DNA from 2 places in the Kitasatospora sp. NPDC050463 genome. Region 2 is predicted to be linked to the other one. Evidence: riboswitches for the same ligand, from Rfam matches in the RefSeq annotation. Region 2 holds a riboswitch; the other holds the start of a gene.
The links. Region 2 has a riboswitch for glycine ahead of gcvT (glycine cleavage system aminomethyltransferase GcvT). Riboswitches for the same ligand answer to the same signal wherever they lie in the genome.

Region 1 (10,743 bases), on a different contig from region 2:
GGCAGCCGCCGAGCGACGCAGGACAACGGGCAGGGCCCCGGCGAGGGGGCACCTCCCAGCCGGAGGCTGGGGGTGATTCGCCGGGGCCCTGCCGTACCTCTCCTCGCTCAGACGCCGTACTCGTCCAGCGGCGGGCAGGAGCAGACCAGGTTGCGGTCGCCGTACGCGCCGTCGATCCGGCTGACCGGCGGCCAGTACTTGTCCGCCGGGTTCACGCCCGCCGGGAAGACCGCCTCCTGCCGCGAGTAGCCGTGCGCCCAGTCGCCGGCCAGCGCGCCGGCGGTGTGCGGGGCGTTGCGCAGCGGGTTGTCCTCGGTCGGCCACTCGCCCGAGCCGACCTTCTCGATCTCGGCGCGGATCTCGATCATCGCGTCGCAGAACCGGTCGATCTCGTACAGGTCCTCGGACTCGGTCGGCTCGATCATCAGGGTGCCGGCCACCGGGAAGGACATCGTCGGCGCGTGGAACCCGTAGTCGATCAGGCGCTTGGCGATGTCGTCCACCGTCACGCCGGTCTCCTTGGTGAGCGGGCGCAGGTCGATGATGCACTCGTGCGCGACCAGGCCGCCGGGGCCGGTGTAGAGCACCGGGAAGTGCGGGGCCAGACGCTTGGCGATGTAGTTGGCGTTCAGCACGGCCACCTGGGTGGCGCGCTTGAGGCCCTCGCCGCCCATCAGCCGCACGTACGCCCAGGAGATCGGCAGGATGGCCGCCGAGCCCCACGGCGCGGCCGAGATCGGGCCGACGCCGGTGGCCGGACCGGCCTCCGCCTGCAGCGGGTGGTTCGGCAGGTACGGCGCGAGGTGCGCGCGCACCGCCACCGGGCCGACGCCCGGGCCGCCGCCGCCGTGCGGGATGCAGAAGGTCTTGTGCAGGTTCAGGTGCGAGACGTCCGCGCCGAACTTGCCCGGCTTGGCCAGGCCGACCAGGGCGTTCAGGTTGGCACCGTCCACGTAGACCTGGCCGCCGGCCTCGTGCACGAGGGCGCAGATGTCGGTGATCTGGGTCTCGTACACGCCGTGGGTGGACGGGTAGGTGACCATCAGCACCGCGAGGTTGTCGCGGTGCTGCTCGATCTTCGCCTTGAGGTCCTCGACGTCGACGTCGCCGTCGACCAGCGTCTTGACCACGACCACGCGCATGCCGGCCATCACGGCGGAGGCCGCGTTGGTGCCGTGGGCGGAGGACGGGATCAGGCAGACGTCGCGCTGCGCGTCACCGTTGGAGCGGTGGTAGGCGCGGACGGCCAGCAGGCCGGCCAGCTCGCCCTGGGAGCCGGCGTTCGGCTGGATCGAGACGGCGTCGTAGCCGGTCACCTCGACCAGCTGCTGCTCCAGCTGGCGGATCAGGGTGAGGTAGCCCTGGGCCTGCTCGATCGGCGCGAACGGGTGCAGCTGGCCGAACTCCGGCCAGGTCACCGGCTCCATCTCGGTGGTCGCGTTGAGCTTCATGGTGCAGGAGCCCAGCGGGATCATGCCGCGGTCCAGCGCGTAGTCGCGGTCCGACAGGCGGCGCAGGTAGCGCAGCATGGCGGTCTCGGAGCGGTGGCTGTGGAAGACCGGGTGGGTCAGGTACTCGTCCTCGCGCAGCAGCGCGGCCGGCAGCGCCTCGGCGCTCTCGGCGGTCTCGACGCCCTCGACGCCGAACGCGGCCCAGACGCCCGCCAGGTGCTCGCGGGTGGTGGTCTCGTCGGTGGAGACCGAGATCCGGTCCTCGCCGTCCTGGTACACGTTGATGCCGTGCTCGCGGGCGGCCTCGGCGATCGCGGCGGCGCGACCGGGGACGACCGCGGTGACGGTGTCGAAGAACTCGCCGTGCAGCAGCTCGACGCCGCCGGCGCGCAGGCCCTCGGCGAGGGCGGCGGCGTAGCGGTGGGTGCGGCGGGCGATGTCGGCCAGGCCGTCCGGGCCGTGGTAGACGGCGTACATCGAGGCCATCACGGCGAGCAGCACCTGGGCGGTGCAGATGTTGCTGGTCGCCTTCTCGCGGCGGATGTGCTGCTCGCGGGTCTGCAGCGCCAGCCGGTAGGCGCGGTTGCCGTCGGCGTCGACGGAGACGCCGACCAGGCGGCCGGGCAGCGAGCGGGCGTACTCGGCGCGCACCGACAGGTAGCCGGCGTGCGGGCCGCCGAAGCCCATCGGCACACCGAAGCGCTGCGAGGTGCCGCAGGCGATGTCGGCGCCGAGCGAGCCCGGGGACTTCAGCAGCGTCAGCGCCAGCAGGTCGGCGGCGACGGCGACGATCGCGCCGAGGCCGTGAGCCTGCTCGATCACCGCGGTGAGGTCGCGGACCACACCGGTGGCGCCCGGGTACTGGAGCAGCACGCCGAAGACGCCGCGCTCGGCGATCTCGGCAGGGATGCCGGCCGAGAGGTCGGCGACGACGACCTCGACACCGGTCGGCTCGGCGCGGGTCTCGATCACCGCGACGGTCTGCGGCAGGGTCTCGACGTCGACCAGGAAGACGCCGCCCTTGACCTTGGTGACGCGGCGGGCCAGGGCCATCGCCTCGGCGGCCGCCGTGCCCTCGTCCAGCAGTGAGGAGCCGGAGGTGGGCAGGCCGGTCAGGTCGGAGACCAGGGTCTGGAAGTTGAGCAGCGCCTCCAGGCGGCCCTGCGAGATCTCCGGCTGGTACGGCGTGTACGCGGTGTACCAGGCCGGGTTCTCCAGGACGTTGCGCAGGATCACCGGCGGGGTGAAGGTGCCGTAGTAGCCCAGGCCGATCATCGGCTGGAGGACGGTGTTGCGACCGGCGAGCTCGCGCAGCTCGGCGAGGACCTGGGCCTCGCTGCGGCCGGCGGGCAGGTCCAGGCCGGTGATGGAGCGGATCGCCTCGGGTACGGCGGTGGCGGCGAGCTCGTCCAGCGAGGCGTAGCCGACCTGGGCCAGCATCTTCTCCTGCGCGGCGGCGTCGGGGCCGATGTGGCGGTTCTCGAAGGGGCTGGCCTGCTCGAGCTCGGTGAGGGTCACGGGGGTGGTGGGGCGTCCCGCGTTCGGCTGGGCGTTCATGGTGGTCGAGGCCTCCTGGTCACGGACCGGCGGGGGTACGCACGCCGGACGGCACGGCCGCTGCGGACGACAGCGGACAGACCTGGGCGGACGGACCCGACAGGCCTCCCCCTCTGTCATCGGGACCTGAGAGCTTCACCCGCGCGGAGCGCTGTGGCGCCCCGCCGGCTTGCACCGTCGGTGAGGGTGGTGCCCGCCGGCTCCCTCGCCGGCAGTCCTGCCCTGCTTTCCAGAGTGACCTATCCCACACGGTACGGATGCCTGAGAGATTCCGGGGAGGAGTTGCTCCTTCGGCGCCCCGACCAGCGGTTTCCACTCTCGGGGACTCTCCCGAGCGGGCTCGGCGGTCGCGCCCAGGGTACCAGCGGGAGGGCCTTCGATCACGGGTGCGTCCGGTCACGGGAGCGACCGGTCCGTGACCCGTCCGGCGCAGCCCCGGGCCCGTCCGGCCCCGCCCCGGTCGCGCGTGTCCGCTTCATGGCTTTTGGTGTGAAGTGGCGGATGGGACGGGCGGGCCGGCCGCCGGCCTGCGGGCGTTCCGCAGGCGCAGCGCACTGGAGGAAAGAGTGCAGACCGATATCGACCCCCGAGACCTCATCGGCCACAAGGCGGTCGACCGCAACGGAGACAAGATCGGCACGGTCGACGAGGTGTACCTCGACGACGCCACCGGACAGCCCGAGTGGGCCGCCGTCCGGACCGGCATCTTCGGCCGGGACGCCTTCGTCCCGCTGACCACGAGCGAGTTCTCCGGCGACGAACTGCGGGTGCCGTACGACAAGTCACTGGTGAAGGAGTCACCGGACTTCGGCGTGGGCCAGCACCTGTCACCCGCCCAGGAACTCCAGCTCTACCGCTACTACGGACTGGACACCCGGCTCGACGGTCAGCCGTCGGCCGGTGACGGCTCCGGCTCCGAACCGGCCGACCTGGACTTCGGCGCCGTACCGGCCGCCGCCCCGGCGGCAGCGGCGGGCACCGCGGCGGCCGCCGCCGCGTCGAAGCCCGCGGACCAGCCGGCCGCCGCGGCCCCGGTCAAACCACTGGCCTTCCACCCGGCCGACAGCACACCCCCGTCCCCCGCCGTCACCCCGGCCGCCGATCTCGGCAAGCCGTCCGAACCCGCCACGGAGGCCAACGTGCGGACCCTCAGCACCACCGCACCCGCCGCACCGTCGGCGCCCACCGCACCGGAGCAGCGCCCGTCGGCCGCTCCGCTCGTCCCCGGTCACGACGGCGCCGCCGTGGCGTCGTCGCCCGAGGTCTCGACACCCGGCGGCACGGGCCCGGCCTCGTCGGCCCCCAACGGGCCGGTGGAGATCACCTGCCGCGAGGAGCGGCTGGACATCACCACCGAGTGGCACGTGCTGGGCACCGCGAAGCTGCGCAAGTACGTGACCAGCGAGGCGGTGGAGCGCCGGGTGCCGGTGGTCCGCGAGCGGGTCCGGGTGGAGCGGATGCCGGTCGGCGAGGCGGAGCGGGCCTCGCTGAGCGACAAGGACATCGCCGAGGCGGTGGAGGAGGTCACGCTGCGCGAGGAGCGTCCGGTCGTCCGCAAGTACCTGGCCCCGATCGAGCGGGTCCGCCTGGTGGTGGAGCGCTACACCGCCGAAGAGGTGATCCGGGACGAGCTGCGGCGCGAGCACGTCGAGGTCCACGACAACACCGCGGCCGCCTCGACCCCGGCCTCCTCGTCCGCGCACACCAAGTCGCCCTCCCCCTCGGGCACCGACGCGCACTCGGGCACCGGTGGACACTCCGACGCCGGTGGGCACTCCGGCCCCGGCGGACACGCCGGCGCCGGTGGGCACTCGGGCGCCGGCGAACCGTCCCGACCGGCCCCGCTGAGGCCGCTCGCCTGACGACGGAACCCAGGGACCCCGGACCTCCGCGGTCCGGGGTCCTTCGACTTTGCCAAAGCTTCACCGATCGATATTTGACACACTGAAGTATTTCCGGGCATGGTTGCTTCAGTTCATTCACTATGTACGGGAGGAAGCAACCGTGAGTGAGGCACCACAGCCCACCACCGCGGCCGAGAAGCAGAGCAGCGCCCGGGTCCTGCCGGCCCTCATCCTGGCGATGCTGTCGTTCAGCGTGGTGCAGACCGCGGTCGTTCCGATCCTGCCCTCGCTGGCCAAGGAGCTCAACGTCTCGGGCTCCAGCATCACCTGGCTGATGACGGCCAACCTGCTGTCGGCCGCAGTGCTCACCCCCCTGCTGGGCCGCTTCGGCGACCTGCGCGGCCGTAAGCCGATGCTGCTGATCTCGCTGACCGGTCTCGTCGCGGGCTCCGCGCTCGCCGTCAGCACCCACTCCTTCACCTGGCTGGTCGTCGCCCGCGTCCTCCAGGGCGCCGGCGGTGGCGTGCTGCCGCTGGCCATCAGCATCGTCCGCGACGAGCTGCCGAAGCAGAAGGTCACCGGCGGCGTCGCCGCCATCAGCGCCTCGATGGGTGTCGGCAGCGGCCTCGGCCTGGTCGCCACCGGCCTCCTGCTGGAGCACTGGAGCTACAAGTCGATCTTCTGGATGGGCCTGGCCTTCGGCCTGCTCGCGGTCGCCCTGGTCGCCATCCGGGTGCCCAGCGACCCGGTGACCGACAAGGAGGGCGGCGCCGACCCGCTCGGCGCGATCACGCTGGCCGGCTGGCTCTCCGCCCTGCTGGTCGCGGTCAGCCAGGGCAACACCTGGGGCTGGACCTCGACCAAGACGCTCGGCCTGTTCGCCGTCGCTGCCGTGGTCGCCCTGATCTGGGGCGTCATCGAGGTCAAGGTCAAGCACCCGCTGGTCGACATGAAGATGATGTCCCGCCCGGCCGTCGCCTTCACCAACCTCGCCGGCCTGCTGATCGGCTTCGGCATGTACGGCTCGTTCATGGTGATCAGCAACTTCGCCCAGACCCCGGAGAAGTTCGCCCACTACGGGTTCACCGCCACCGTGCTGCACGCCGGCGTCATGCTGCTGCCGTCCGCGCTCGGCTCGATGGTCGCCGCCCCGGTCGGCGCCCTGCTGATCGCCCGCCGCGGCCCGCGCCTGCCGCTGGTCCTCGGTGGCGTCCTCGGCGCCGTCGCGATGGCCTACCTGGCCGTGCGCCACAGCCACGAGGCCGACATCTACACCGCCTCGGCGATCTTCGGTCTCGGCATCGGCCTCGCCTTCTCGGCGATGCCGGCCTACATCAACGGCGCCGTCCCGGTCGAGCAGAGCGGCATCGCCAACGGCATGAACGCCGTGCTGCGCACCGTCGGTGGCGCGATCGGCACCGCCGTGATGGCCGCGATCCTCACCGGCGACACCCTGAAGCTGCCGATCCCGATCGCGCTCCCCACCCTGGACGCCTACAAGCACGCGTTCTGGGTCGCCGCCGCGGTCTGCGCCGTCGCCGGCGCCGTCCCCTTCCTGATCCGCAGCATCAAGCCCGCCGTCACCGTCACCGACGGCAACGAAGCCGCGGACCTCGGCTCCAGCCCCCAGCTGGCCAAGACCGACGCCTGACGAGGCGTCCGCCCCCGCGCCCAGGGACAGGGCGCGGGGGACCGGTCCCCGAACGGTCGACGAGGGCATCGCGACCGCCAGAGGCCCGGCACTGCACGCGGCCCCACCCGGCTCCCCTGCCGGGTGGGGCCGCTTCGTGCGTTCAGCCCGCTGCCGAACCGCCGTCCGCGGCCCCGTACCCGTCTCCGCCTCCGTCCGCGGCCCCGTCCCCACGCAGCGGCAGCGGACGGGCCGGCTCCAGCGCCGGGTCCTCCACCGCGAAGGTCCGCACCCGGCCCGGCCCGCTCCACGGCGTCTCGAACCGCACCGTCACCCGGCCGACACCGCTGCCCTGCACCCAGCCCGGTCCGAACTCGGCGTGCCGCACGTCCTGCCCGGGCATCCAGTGCCGCACCGCCGGCGCCCCCGGCTCCGGACCCTCGTCGTCCTCGGTCTCGGCCTCCGTCGCCCCCGGCTCCCCCGTCTCCTCCCGGACGGCCTGCGCGAAGAGGTCCTCCTGGGTGTAGTCGGCCAGTTGCGAGACCCCGACACCGAGCAGCCGCACGCCGCCGGTGATGTCCACCTGGGAGGCCAGCCTGCGGGCCGTCTCGACGATCACCGCCTCCTCGTCCGTCGGACCGCGCAAGGTCTCCGAGCGGGTCAGCGTGGAGAAGTCGAACCGCCGTACCTTCAGCACCACCGTGCGCCCCGACCGCCCGGCGGCCCGCAGCCGCCGCACGCACCGCGCGGCCAGGACGTCCACCTCGCGAAGCACCCGGTCCCGGTCCGCGAGGTCCACCTCGAAGGTGTCCTCCACCGACACCGACTTCGCGTCCTGGTCGGCCACCACCGGCCGGTCGTCCAGTCCCATCGACATCTGGTGGACCCCGGCACCGTGCGCCCTGCCCAGCAGCTGCACCAGTTCGGCCTCCCCCGCCTCGGCGAGATCGGCCACCGTGTTCAGCCCGGCCCGGCGCAGCACCTGTTCGGTGGCCGGCCCGACGCCCGGCAGCGCCCGAACCGGCATCGGCCCCAGCACTTCCCGCTCCCGACCCGGTTCGACCAGCACCAGCCCGTCCGGCTTGGCCTGCTCCGAAGCGATCTTGGCCATCAGCTTGGACCCGGCCGCCCCGACCGAGGCGGTCAGCCCGGTGCGCCGGTGGATGTCCGCCCGGAGGTCCTCCGCGAGGGCCAGCACCAGCCGTTCCCCCGTCTCGTGGTCCGCCTGCGCCAGCGCCGGGCCGTACGGGCCCGCCTCCAGGTCGACGAAGGCCTCGTCCAGGCTGAGCGGCTGCACCAGCGGCGACAGCTCGCGCAGCAGGCCCATCACCAGCTCGCTCACCGCCCGGTAGGCCTCGAAGCGCCCGGACAGGAAGGCCGCGTTCGGGCAGAGCCGACGCGCCTGCGCCATCGGCATCGCCGAGTGCACCCCGAACTTCCGCGCCTCGTACGAGGCGGTGGAGACCACCCCGCGCCCGCCCAGACCGCCGACGATCACCGGCTTCCCGCGCAGGCTGGGCTTGGCCGCCTGCTCCACCGCCGCGAAGAAGGCGTCCATGTCGAGGTGGATGATGCTCGGCAGTGACCGCACCCGCCGATCATGCCGCACGGGTCCGACAGTGCGGCCGAACCCCGCCGCCGCCTCAGCCCGCGGCCGTGCCCGCGTCGGCCAGCGCCTTGGGGATGCCGTCCTCCCGGGGCCCGAGGAAGAACGGGTCCGGCCGCAGCCAGGCGTTCAGCAGCGCCTTGCCCGCGCCCGGGATCTCCCGCAGCCCGCCGTACAGCCAGGTCGCGTCGCGCAGTTCCGGCACGCCGACCGCGTAGGCGTCGATGCCGGCCGCCTCGCAGAGCGCCAGCGCCCGCCGGACGTGGAAGTCCTGGCTGACCAGCACCGCCCGGTCCACCCCGAACACCCGGTGCGCCCGGGTGCAGGAGTCCCAGGTGTCGAAACCCGCGTAGTCGCCCACCACGCGCACCGGTGGCACCCCGTGCTCGACCAGGTACTGCCGCATCGCGTCGGTCTCGTCGTAGCTGTCCCGCCCGTTGTCGCCGGTGACCAGGATCGCCTGGACCTTCTGCGTCCGGTACAGGTCGACCGCCGCGTCCAGCCGGTGCGCCAGGTAGGGCGACGGCCTGCCCTCGAAGAGCCCGGCACCGAACACCACGGCCACCGGTGCCTTCGGCGCGCTCTCCACGGTGCCGACCCGGTCCCCCGCCGAGATCCACAGCCAGGCGCTCGGCGCCAGTGCCAGTGAGCAGCCCACGATGACGAGTTGGAAGATCCTGCGCTGGGTGCGCCGGCGCCGCAACCGGACGCCGAGCCGTAGCGCCCGCCGCCGCACCAGGCCGGGTATTCCGGAGCCGAACCGCACGTGCCCTCCCTTGATCGATCCACCAGGCACGACGAGGCCGCGGGCCCGGACGGTTCCCCGTCCGGGCCCGCGGCCTCGTGGATCTGCGGCCTCGTGGATCTGCGGTTCAGACCGCCCGGTTGCGGCGCTGCGCCAGTTCGTCCCCCGGGTCGTGCCCGATCACGGTCTCACCGGTGTCGGTCCGCTCCGCGTGCAGCCGCCCGAGGGCCAGCTCCAGCTCCTGCCAGACCGCGCCGACGGCGATGCCGAAGACCCCCTGACCGCCCTTCAGCAGATCGACCACCTGCTGCGGCGTGGTGCACTCGTACACGGTCGCGCCGTCGCTCATCAGCGTCAGCCCGGTCAGGTCGCCGCCCTCGGCGGACTGCAGGTGGGCGACCGCCACCCGGATGTTCTGCAGGGACACTCCCGCGTCCAGCAGTCGCTTGACGATCTTCAGCAGGAGGATGTCGCGGAAGCTGTACAGCCGCTGGCTGCTCGCCGGGTAGACCGAGCGGACGCTGGGCTCCAGCAGCCCCGTCCGTGCCCAGTAGTCCAGCTGGCGGTAGGTGATCCCGGCCGCCGCACAGGCCGTCGGGCCCCGGTAGCCGATCAGCTCGGAGGTGGGCGCGAGCCGCTCGATGGCCGGCTGGCCCGGCTGGACGGCCGGGAACCGGCCCACCCGGGGGAGCTCCGGGCGAGGCAGTTCAGCCACGCTGCGGGCGGCGCGGGGCATGTGCACGGTGCACAGGCCTCCCACGGCCGCTTCATCGCCGGTGCCGGTCATGCCTACCTCCGTCCACTCGTCCTGCGGGCAACCCAGACTGCGGGCGACAGGCACCCGGGCAGCCACTCCTGACGGTAGGCAGTCCCCTATGACCCGTCAACGATCGCCACGCCGGGCAGGACAAACCGAGTCACTCAGGAGAGTGGTTTTTCGTGCCCCTAGTGTGGGTAAGTGGACGCTATTTGGCAAAACGGACGAACGAATTCGGCACGATGGCGGCCACCGCCCCCCGCGCCGTCCGTACCGGGCCGCGCTACTGCGGCGTACCGCCGCCGAAATCCTCCGGCGAGACCTGGTCGAGGAACTCGCGGAACTTCTCCACCTCGTCCTCCTGCTCGTCCGGGATCGCGATGCCCGCCTCGGCGAGCACCTCCTCGCTCCCGTAGATCGGCGTACCGGTCCGCAGCGCCAGTGCTATCGCGTCGGACGGCCGGGCGCTCACCTCGACCCCGCCCGCGAAGACCAGCTCGGCGTAGAAGACGCCCTCGCGCAGGTCGGTGATCCGCACCTCGGTGAGCTGCTGGCCGAGCGCCTCCAGGACGTCCTTGAAGAGGTCGTGCGTCAGCGGACGCACCGGCGTCATGCCCTGCTGGGCGAAGGCGATCGCGGTCGCCTCGCCGGGACCGATCCAGATCGGCAGGTACCGATCGCCCCCGACCTCCCGAAGCAGCACGATCGGCTGGTTGGAAGGCATCTCCACCCGGACACCCACGACGTCGAGCTCATTCACACACGCAACCCTATGGCCCTCGCCCCGGATATGAAAGCGCAGAGCCGACGGCGCTGGTCAGCGGGGTCGGCGCGTCACGAGCGGGGCCGCAGACCGGCCTGCACCATGGCGGCGTGCAGCCGGACGGAGAGGGTGGCCAGCTCCCGCGCCGTGGCCTCGGCGTGCGCCCGGGTCTGCGGGTTGCGGTGCCGGCGCAGGGGCGCCACCACCTGCTCCACCAGTGCGATCTCGCGGTCGGCGGCGGCCTTCATGGCCCGCAGATGGCGCGGCTCCAGCCCGTACCGGCCGAGCTCCGCGACCAGACGGGCCACCTGAAGCGCCTCGCCGTCGTAGCCGCCGTCCGACCCGGCCGCGACCAGCCCGTACGACTCCCACTCGACCAGCTCGCGCTCG
Region 2 (10,743 bases):
GCAGACGTCCTGGGCCTTCCAGCAGCGGGTGCGGAACCGGCAGCCGGACGGCGGGTTGATCGGGGAGGGCACGTCTCCCTTGAGCAGGATCCGCTCACGCCCGCCCTGCTGCCGGCGGCGCGGGTCGGGAACCGGCACGGCGGACATCAGCGCGGTGGTGTACGGGTGCATCGGGGCGGCGTAGAGCGAGTCCCGGTCGGCGATCTCGACGACCTTGCCGAGGTACATCACCGCGACCCGGTCCGAGACGTGCCGGACCACCGAGAGGTCGTGCGCGATGATCAGGTAGGTCAGGCCGAGCTCGCGCTGGAGGTCGTCCAGCAGGTTGACCACCTGGGCCTGGATGGAGACGTCGAGCGCGGAGACCGGCTCGTCGGCGACGACCATCTTGGGCCGCAGCGCGAGGGCCCGGGCGATGCCGATGCGCTGGCGCTGGCCGCCGGAGAACTCGTGCGGGTAGCGGTTGTAGTGCTCGGGGCTGAGCCCGCACAGCTCCAGCAGTTCCTGGACGGCCTTCTTGACGCCGCCCTCGGTCTGCACCTTCTGGAGCCGGAACGGCGCGCCGACGATGGTGCCGACGGTGTGCCGGGGGTTCAGCGAGGAGTACGGGTCCTGAAAGATCATCTGGATGTCGCGGCGGAGCGGCCGCATCGCACCCGTACTCAGGTGGGTGATGTCGGTGCCCTCGAACTCGATCTTCCCGGCGGTGGGTTCGTCGAGGCGGGTGACCAGTCGGCCCATCGTCGACTTGCCGCAGCCGGACTCACCGACGACGCCCAGGGTCTCCCCCGCGTTGACCGTGAAGTCGATGCCGTCGACGGCCCGCACCGCCCCGGTGTTTCGGCGCAGCAGGCCGCCCTTGATCGGGAAGTGCCGGGTCAGGCCGGTCACCCGGAGCAGCGGCTCGCGGTCGGGGGCGGGCGCGGGAGCGGGCACCTTCTTCATGGGCTCGGGGGCCGCCGCCTGAGTGTCCGTCATCGGTTCTCTCCAGAATGGTGGTACGAAACCGGGCTCACAGCCGGGGCGCGATCTCTTCGGTGAAGATGCGGTGCCGGTCGGCGGCGGCGAGGTGGCAGGCCGCGTGGTGCCCGGGCGCCGCCTCGACCAGGACGGGGGTCTCGTCGACCGAGCGCCCGCCGGTCAGCTCCGCGTACGGGCAGCGCGGGTGGAAGGCGCAGCCGGACGGCACGTTGATCAGGCTGGGCGGGGTGCCCTTCACCGGGACGAGCCGCTCCTGGAGCTCGCGGTCGAGACGCGGCATCGAGCCCAGCAGACCCCAGGTGTAGGGGTGTTGGGGCGCGTCGAAGAGGGTGTCGGCGGGGCCGCGCTCGACGCACTTGCCGCCGTACATGACCAGGATGTCGTCGGCGAGTTCGGCGACCACCCCGAGGTCGTGGGTGATGACGATGACGGCCGAGCCGAACTCCTGCTGGAGGTCGCGGATGAGGTCCAGGATCTGCGCCTGGACGGTGACGTCCAGCGCGGTGGTGGGCTCGTCGGCGATCAGCAGCGAGGGGTCGTTGACCAGGGCCATCGCGATCATCGCGCGCTGGCGCATGCCGCCCGAGAACTGGTGCGGGTAGTCGTCCACCCGGCGGTCGGGCTGCGGGATGCCGACCCGGTCGAGCATCTCGACCGCACGGGCGCGGGCCTGCTTCTTGGTGGCCTGCGGGTGGTGCACCCGGTAGGCCTCGATGATCTGCGCCCCGACGCTGTAGTAGGGGTGCATCGCGGTGAGCGGGTCCTGGAAGATCATCGCCATCTGGCGGCCGCGCAGCTGGCGGACCCGCTCGGGGCCGGCCGCGACCAGCTCCTCGCCGTCCAGGTGGATCTCGCCGCTGATCCGGGCCCGCTTGGAGCGGTGCAGGCCCATGATGCCGAGCGAGGTGACGGACTTCCCGGAGCCGGACTCGCCGACGATCCCGAGGGTCTTCCCCTTGTGCAGGTCGAAGCTGACCCCGTCGACCGAGCGGACCAGGCCGTCGTCGGTGTCGAAGTGGATCCGCAGGTCCCGCACCGAGAGGAACGGGTCCCCGGTCGGGGGGGCCACCGCCGCCGGGGTCTTCTGGAGCTCGGTCACGACAGCCTCACTCGGGGGTCGACAGCGGCGTACAGGAGGTCAACCACGAGGTTGCAGAGGACGATGAAGAACGCGGCGAGCAGCGTGACGCCGAGGATCTTCGGCAGGTCGTTGTCGGCGATCGCCGAGACCGCGAAGGCGCCGACGCCCTGGAGCGAGAAGACCTGTTCGGTGATCAGCGCGCCACCGAGCAGCAGGCCGAGGTCCATGCCGAAGATGGTGACGACCGGGGTGAGCGCGGAGCGCAGCCCGTGCTTCACGACCACCTTGCGCTCGACCAGGCCCTTGGCCCGGGCGGTGCGGATGTAGTCCTCGCTCATCGTCTCCAGCATGCCGGCGCGGGTGAGCCGGGCGTAGAGCGCGGAGTAGAGGAAGGCCAGCGAGATCCACGGGAGGATCAGGTTGCGGGCCCACATCAGCGGGTCGGCGGTGAAGTCGACGTACTGGAGGTTGTCCAGGATCGGCCACTCGTAGCTGAAGAGCGTGAGCAGCAGCGCACCGGTGAAGAAGACCGGCAGCGAGACGCCGGCCAGGGCGATGCCCATCGAGAGCCGGTCGAAGATCGACTTCGGCTTGAGCGCGGAGATGACACCGGTGGTGACGCCGGAGACCAGCCAGAGCACGGCGGCACCGATGGCCAGCGAGAGCGTGATCGGGATGCGCTTGGTCAGCTCGGGCCAGACCTCAAGGTGGTTCTTGAAGGAGTAGCCGAAGCAGGGCACGTGGCAGGTGGCCGCGTCCGGGCCGAACTTGTACTCGGCCCCGGAGACCAGCGCCTTCAGGAAGCGTCCGTACTGGACGTAGATCGGCTGGTCGAACCCGAGGTTCTTCTTGACCGCCGCGACCGCCTCGGGGGACGGGTTCTTCCCGATGTACTGGGTGGCCAGCTGGTCGGTCGTCTCGCCGGCCATGCGCGGCAGCAGGAAGAAGATCGCGAAGGTGACCGCGCTGACCACCAGCAGCAGCACCACGGCCGCGAGCGTCCTGCGGAGGATGTAGGCAAACACAGTTGGGCGGCTCCGGCGGCCCGCCGCCGTCCGGGATCTTCCGGACGGCGGCGGGCGCCGCTGCCTTCACCTGCCTTCAGGGATACGGAGCCAGGCTCTTACTTGGTCGTACCGATGTTCAGGTAGTCGTACTCACCCGAGAAGGCCGAGGTGGAGACGACGTTGGTGGCGGTGTCCGAGCGGTACAGGAACACCTTGAAGTAGGTCAGCGGGACGTAGACCGCCTGCTCCATGACCTTCTTGTCGATCTCCGCGTAGATCTTCTCGCGGGCCGCCTGGTCGGTGTTGACCGCGGCGTCGTCGATCAGCTTGTTGATCGCCGGGTCGTTCAGCGAGGCCAGGTTGCTGTTACCGGCCTCCTTGATGGCGCGGCCGTCGACGATCTGCTGCAGGAAGCCGTAGCCGGTCGGCCAGTCGGCGCCCCACTGCATCATCATCAGGCCGATGTTCTTCTCCTTGTTCTTCGCCGGCACGCCGACGTTGTCGGAGAGGTACTTGCCCTGCGGGAACTGCTGGATCTCGGCGATGATGCCGACCTTCTTCAGCGCGGCCTGGATCGAGGTCGCGGCGGCGATCTCGGTGGCGCGCTCGGTCCGGGCACTCAGGACGGTCGAGAAGCCGCCCTCCTTGCCGCAGGCCTTGAGGGCTTCCTTGGCCTTGGCCTCGTCGCCCTTGTTGTCCTTGGTCTCGTACAGGTTGGTGTCCTGGTGACCCGCGATGTCGGCCGGGAGCACGGTGTTGGCGATCTGGCCGCGGATCGGGCCACCCATCGCGGTCTGCACCGAGACCTTGTCGATCGCGTACTGGACGGCCTTGCGGCACTCGACGTTGTCGAACGGCGCGACGTGGGTGTCGATCGCGGTGTAGACCAGGCGGCCGCCGTACGCGTTGTCGGTCTTGGCCTTGAGCTTCGGGTTCTGCAGGATCTGCGCCTGGGTCTGCGGGTCGACACCGCCGCCGACGAGGTCCACCTGGGCGTTGCCGGCCAGCAGGTCCTTGTCGATGGTCGACTGCTCGATGTTCATCTTGAGCAGGATCTTGTCCGCGAGCTGCTTGCGGATCGGGTCGCTGGCCTTGTCCCAGTTGGTGTTCGGCACCAGCGTCAGCTGCTTGCCGTCCTCGTAGGACTCGAACTTGTAGGCGCCCGAGGCCATCGGGTGCTTGACGTAGTCGGCGCCCTTGTCCTTGTCCTTGGGGACCGGCACGGTCTGCGGGGCGGAGACCATGTAGTCGAAGTCCGCGAAGGCGTGCTTCAGGTGGAAGACGACGGTCAGGTCGTCCGGCGTCTCGATGGACTTCAGGTCGCCGGTGGTGTCCTTGTACGGGCCCTCGTACGGGGTCGGGTTGTCGACCAGCAGGTCCTTGAAGTACGTCGGGCCGTTGGAGAACACGTCCGGCGCCCAGTTGGAGCGCTCCACCGCGTACTTCACGTCCTTGGACGTGATCGGGCTGCCGTCCTCGTACTTGAGGCCCGCACGCAGCTTGTACGTCCAGGTCAGGCCGTCCGCGCTGGGCTGGCCCAGGGACTCGGCGAGGTCCGGGACCAGCTTGTTGCCCTCCTCACCGGGGCCCGGCGCGAAGGTGGTCAGCGGACGCCCGTACAGGCGCGAGAAGTTGTAGAGGTACGCGTAGTACGTGTTGCCCGGGTCCAGCGAGTCCGGCGTGCCCTTCATCTCGTAGGTGACCGTCCCGCCCTTCTTGTCCGAGGCGTTGACGATGCCCTTGGTGGCCGCGTCGGCGCCACCGCCGGACGCGGCGGAGGAGGACGAGCTGTCCCCGCTCTTGGAACCGGAGGAACACCCGGTGACGACCAGGACCGCGGCAGCGGCCGCTGCGGTCAGCGCGACGGTACGGGACCTACGCATGGTGAGATCAACCCCTTGAGGAAGTGATGGCGGATCGGAGGGTCCTGACGGAATGTCAGTTGCTCTTGGGATCGAGGGCGTCACGCAGCCCGTCGCCGAGCAGGTTGAAGGCGAGCACCGTGAGGAAGATCGCCATACCGGGGACCACCATGTACTGGGGGTCCACCTGGTAGTACTTGATCGCGTCGTTGAGCATCCCGCCCCAGGACGCCTGCGGGGCCTGGATGCCGACGCCGAGGAAGCTGAGGCCCGCCTCGAAGAGGATGTTGGTCGGGATCAGCAGGGTCGAGTAGACCAGGATCGGACCGACCAGGTTGGGCAGCAGCTCCTTGAACAGGATGAACGGCCCTCGGGCGCCCAGGCTGCGGGCGGCGTAGACGAACTCGCGCTCGCGCAGCGAGAGGGTCTGGCCGCGCACGATCCGGCCCATGTAGGGCCAGTTGAAGAAGCCGATCACGAAGATCAGCACGCCGATGTGCAGCGGGAGGCCGTGCAGGCCGAACGCGCCGCCCTGGAGCGAGGCGGAGATCGCGATGGCGAAGAGCAGCAGCGGGAAGGCCAGGAAGACGTCCATCACCCGGCTGATCAGGGCATCCACCCAGCCGCCGTAGTAGCCGGCCATCACGCCGAGCACGGTGCCGAGGGTGTTGGAGAGCAGGGTCGCCCCGAAAGCGACGAGCAGCGAGACCCAGGAGCCCTCGATGACGCGGGAGAGCAGGTCACGGCCCTGCAGCGGGTCCACGCCGAGCGGGTGGTCGGCACTCATGCCGCCCCAGTCCCCGAACGGCAGGCCGCCGAGGTTGGCGTCCAGGAGGTCCTGGTTGAGCGCGTCGGGATCCAGGCCGAACACCGACTCGATCGGCTTGGCCAGCACGGCGAGCAGGATGAGCAGGATCACCACGACGCCGCCGGCGACGGCGGCCTTGTCCCGCTTGAAGCGGGTCCAGGCGATCTGGCCGAGCGAGCGGCCCTCGATCTTCTTGGCCGGGCTCGCGGTGGCGGCTGCCTCCGGCGTGTTCCCGGCGGTCTTGATGGGTGCGGTCATGGTCAGTTCGGTCCCCTCGCCGACGGTGGCCGGCCCACGGGTGCCGGTCGCCGGTTCGGCGGTACGGCTGGTGCGGACGTGCGGAAGTACGGGTGCGAGTGTTCAGCGGTGCGACGTGCTCGGGTACTGCGGCCGCGCGGGATGGGCATCACGAGGCTCAAGCGGTCCGCCTGCGCGTTCACCTTCGTGGGGCTCCAAGTACGCGCGGTGCGTTGCGCAGAACTCTCTGCCATCCGAACTGGCTTACGCCAGCCCTGACCACCGACAGATGCCCAACTGTGATCTGTTGGCATGCACCCCCTGACCCGCGGCATATCCGTCTTCACACAGCCGTTACACGCATGTCAAGAGGCTGCACCGAACCGACCGGAGATCCGTCCGGAAACACCGGGACCGACCTGACTGGTCGTCAGGTCGGTCCTGGTGAGGGCTTTGGGCGCATGTACCCGAACTACCCGCCAATGCGCCACGAACACCCGAAGTGCCGGTAGTCGCGGCAGGCGTCCGAACTGCCCGTGGTTGTGACACGAACATCCGAACTGCCGCGATCGTGACACCGGCACCCGAACTGCCCGGAATCGCGGCGCACACCCGGAGTGCGCTGCCGCGGCCGCGTCAGCGCCCGGGGTAGCCCGGCCACGGCTGCTGCGGCGGCGGCTGCTGACCCGGCCACCCCGGACCGGGCGGCTGGGTCCCGTAGCCGTACGCCGGCCCCGTCTGGGAGGCGTAGGGCGGCGGGGGCACCGGCGGGTAGGGCGCCGCCTGCGAACGGCCGTGACCGCCCGCCTCGCGGTCGTAGAACGGCCGCGCGTTGGCCCGCATCCAGAGCGCCACCGGGTCGTACTCGTCCCCCATGGCCACCGTGGAGACGGCCAACCCCTCCGGGGCGACCGCGATCGCGCGCTGCATCAGCGCCCGGACGGCCTCCACCGTGGGCGGGGAGCTCTCGTACAGCTCAAGGCCGATCGCCAGGTACGGCTCGCCCACGGAGGGCTGTACCCAGGCCCGGCGCAGTGCCTTGACCGCCCGCACCTCGACCGCCTGCCGCTCCAGCAGCGCGAAGAACTGCTGGGCCGGCAGCTGCGGTTCACTCAGCTTCAGCGGACCGGCCGGCAGCCGGTCCAGCCCGGCCGCGATCCGCCGCAGGTCCGCCCAGGGCACCCCGACGCCGCCGCCGGGGGCGTGCGGATTCAGCCAGAGGCCCCAGCGGGTGCGATAGAGCGAGGCGGCGATCTCGCGCCCCGAGATCACCTCGTGCGCCCGCGCCCAGCCGGACGCCGCCAGCTGCTCGGGCGAGGTGACGGCCGGCGCGTAGCCGTGGCCGCTGATCTCCATGTTCCCGTACTGGGCGTCCGCACTGCCCGGCGTACCGTGCCAGAGCAGCATCCAGACCTGCCCCGCGGCCAGGGCGTGCAGAAGCGCCTCGTACGCCTCCCAGCGTTCCGGCGCGACCTCGCGCAGGGCGTGCTCCAGCGCTCTCGGATCCGCGCCGGGGCGCCCGGCGGGTGCCTGGCCCCAGGGCCCCGGTGCACCGCCCGCTACCGCTCCCGCACTCATGCGCCCACCTCGCTGCGCCTCTTCTTCTCTCACCTGCCGCCGGCCCGGCGGTCATCTGCAGGCACCCTATGGGGCGCCACCGGCCACCGCCACGCCGACGTGCCCGCCTGGGCCCTCCGACCCGGTGCCGGGCGAGGAGGAACGCGTCACATCCGTGTGTAGAACGGCTGGACCCGGTTGAGCAACCACTCGACCACGGGATCGTCCGCGAGGTCGAGCAGTACGAGGTGGACGCCGCCGGGCAGCGGCGCGGTTCCCAGCGCGCGGCCCAGTGCCTCGTTCACCGCGGCCGGCTCGGCCGGGCCCACCGGGTCGAGCTGGACGCCGACGAACATCACCGTCGGCTCGCCCTCGACGCTGGCCAGCGCCCGCCTGGCGGTCAGTACGCCGGGCAGGGCCGACAGTTCGTACCGGCAGGCGGCCAGGAAGGCCTCCGGGTCCTCGCCCGGCACCGGTTCGCGCAGCGCCACCCGGCCGCCGGTCGGCGCCTGCGGGGCGTCCCAGCGGTCCTCGCGCGGGCCGCGCCGCAGCTCGGCGACGCCCTGCGGCGGCACCGGGATGCCCACCGGCGCGTCCGGGTTCACCGCGATGCCCACGCCCAGCGGCAGCCCGCGGGCGAACTCCCAGACCGGCGCGATCGCGAACGCCGTGCCGGGCACCTGCTGCAGGAACACCTCCTGCGAGGAGAAGACCGGAACGTAGGGGTCCCCGGCCAGCTCGATGGTCGGCAGGTCCAGCGCCTGGCCCTGCGGGTCGCCCCCGGCCGGCAGCGGGATCCACACCTGGCTGCGGGCCAGCACCTCGAACACCCGGGGGGTCGCGCCCGGATCGCCGAGCGCGGCGGTGAGCACCTGCTCCAGCTCGTTCGCCGGCCATCCGCCGCCCGGCGGCGCCTCCTCCGGGCCGCTCCACCCCTGCTGCTGCTCCACCGGGTACCCCATCCGCCGCTGTACCGTCCTCTGCTCGCCGACGCCGAGCAGCCTAGCGGGCCCGCCCCCGGGGCCGCGGGCCGCGCCGCTGCCGGGCGGCCGGGACGGACGGGGGACGACGGCCGGGGTCCCCGCCCGGGGCCCCTCTCCCGTCTTCCGCCGGGACGTGCCATGATGTCCGCGTCTCCGCGTATTCCCGCCGAGGCCCCTAACTCCATACCGGCCGCTCGAACCCGTGCGGGAGAGTCCGGAGTGCCCCGAGAGGTGGTACAGCCGGCGCCGAAGGAGCAAGTCCTCCCCGGAATCTCTCAGGCCCCCCTACCGCACGGGCTAGGCACATCTGGAAAGCGGCGCACGGCCCTGTCGCGCGCCCACCCACGGTGCAAGCCGCCATGCTGTCCTGTTAGCTGTAAAGCGCTGCGGGCCGTGTGCGGTGAAGCTCTCAGGTACGACGACAGATGGGGAGACCCAGCCGCCGCATGCCCGCGCGCAGGCTCGGTCCCCGAGCGGGACCGGTCCGGCGTGCGCACACCTGAGTGCCCAGACCGAGGAGTTCCAGGCCATGTCGTCCCTCCGCCTCACCGCGCTCGACGCGCTGCACCGCGCCCTCGGCGCGACCATGACCGACTTCGCCGGCTGGGACATGCCGCTGCGCTACGGCAGCGAGCGCGAGGAGCACCTCGCCGTCCGCACCAAGGCGGGTCTCTTCGACCTCTCCCACATGGGCGAGATCACCGTGACCGGCCCGCAGGCCGGCGAGATGCTGGACCACGCGCTGGTCGGCTTCGTCTCCGCGCTCGGCGAGCTGCGTGCCCGCTACACCATGATCTGCGCCGAGGACGGCGGCATCCTGGACGACCTGATCGTCTACCGCCTGCGCGAGGACGCCTTCCTGGTCGTCGCCAACGCCTCCAACGCCCAGCTGGTGCTGGACGAGCTGATCGCCCGCGCCAAGGGCTACAACGCCGTCGTGACCGACGACCGCGACACCTACTCGCTGATCGCCGTCCAGGGCCCGGAGTCCACCGCGATCCTGGCCGACACCACCGAGGCGGACCTGCCCGGCCTGAAGTACTACGCGATCCTCCCGGCCCAGGTGGCCGGCCGCGACGTGCTGCTCGCCCGCACCGGTTACACCGGCGAGGACGGCTTCGAGATCTTCTGCAACCCGGGCGACGCCGCGCACGTCTGGACGGCGCTGACCGAGGCCGGCACCGGGCGCGGGCTCGTGCCCTGCGGCCTCTCCTGCCGCGACACGCTGCGCCTGGAGGCCGGCATGCCGCTCTACGGGCACGAGCTGTCCACCGAGCTGACGCCGTTCGACGCCGGTCTCGGCCGGGTGGTCCGCTTCGACAAGACCACCAACGAGGGCGCGTTCATCGGCCGCAGGGCCCTGGAGCAGGCCGCCGCCGCGGCCGAGGCCAACCCGCCGCGGGTGCTGGTCGGCCTGGTCTCCGAGGGCAAGCGCGTCCCGCGCGCCGAGTACACCGTGGTGACCACCGACGGCGAGCCGATCGGCCGGATCACCTCCGGCGCGCCCTCTCCCACCCTGGGCAAGCCGATCGCCATCGCCTACGTGGACGCGGCGCACGCCGCCCCGGGCACCACCGTCGCGGTGGACGTGCGCGGCAAGCACGAGCCGGTGCAGGTCGTGGCGCTGCCGTTCTACAAGCGCGCCCGCTGAGGCCCCGCTCTTCCCGAAGATCCACGTCGAAGCCGTCCGTCCGGCGGCCCGCTTCGTCGTACCCGCTTCCCATCCTGGAGAATGACGTCATGAGCAACCCCCAGCACCTGCAGTACACCAAGGAGCACGAGTGGCTGACCGCCGCCGAGGACGGTGTCTCCACGATCGGGATCACCGCCCACGCGGCCGACGCCCTCGGTGACATCGTCTACGTGCAGCTTCCCGCCGTGGGCGACACCGTGACCGCGGGTGAGACCTGTGGTGAGCTCGAGTCCACCAAGTCGGTCAGCGACCTGTACTCGCCGGTCACCGGTGAGGTCACCGAGGTCAACCAGGACGTCCTGGACGACAACTCGCTGGTCAACAGCGCCCCCTTCGAGGGCGGCTGGCTGTTCAAGGTGCGCGTCGAGGCCACCGATGAGCTGCTGAGCGCCGCCGACTACGACGCCCTCACCAACCCGGCCTGAGTCAGCCGTTCGGGGTGGCCGCAGCGCGGCGGCCACCCCGGCCACCGGGCCTCCTCCGCCCTCCCGTCGCCCACCGCCACCCTTTCCGAGGGCGCGCCACGCGCGGCAC

Region 1: another riboswitch for glycine. It lies ahead of gcvP (aminomethyl-transferring glycine dehydrogenase); the one in region 2 lies ahead of gcvT (glycine cleavage system aminomethyltransferase GcvT).

The regions. Positions count from the first base shown of each region.
Region 1 is NZ_JBFAJO010000044.1:7,867-18,609, reverse strand. It holds gene gcvP (aminomethyl-transferring glycine dehydrogenase) at 108-3,008, opposite strand; glycine riboswitch at 3,248-3,351, opposite strand; gene AB0J08_RS25705 (PRC and DUF2382 domain-containing protein) at 3,575-4,870, shown strand; gene AB0J08_RS25700 (MFS transporter) at 5,013-6,503, shown strand; gene AB0J08_RS25695 (DNA polymerase IV) at 6,646-8,073, opposite strand; gene AB0J08_RS25690 (ElyC/SanA/YdcF family protein) at 8,126-8,824, opposite strand; gene AB0J08_RS25685 (MerR family transcriptional regulator) at 8,961-9,620, opposite strand; gene AB0J08_RS25680 (bifunctional nuclease family protein) at 9,874-10,350, opposite strand; gene AB0J08_RS25675 (MerR family transcriptional regulator) at 10,425-10,743, opposite strand, start outside.
Region 2 is NZ_JBFAJO010000041.1:60,282-71,024, reverse strand. It holds gene AB0J08_RS24855 (dipeptide ABC transporter ATP-binding protein) at 1-945, opposite strand, end outside; gene AB0J08_RS24850 (ABC transporter ATP-binding protein) at 1,013-2,080, opposite strand; gene AB0J08_RS24845 (ABC transporter permease) at 2,077-3,087, opposite strand; gene AB0J08_RS24840 (ABC transporter substrate-binding protein) at 3,186-4,952, opposite strand; gene AB0J08_RS24835 (ABC transporter permease) at 5,008-5,997, opposite strand; gene AB0J08_RS24830 (enhanced serine sensitivity protein SseB C-terminal domain-containing protein) at 6,613-7,554, opposite strand; gene AB0J08_RS24825 (enhanced serine sensitivity protein SseB) at 7,701-8,495, opposite strand; glycine riboswitch at 8,712-8,817, shown strand; gene gcvT (glycine cleavage system aminomethyltransferase GcvT) at 9,046-10,167, shown strand; gene gcvH (glycine cleavage system protein GcvH) at 10,257-10,634, shown strand.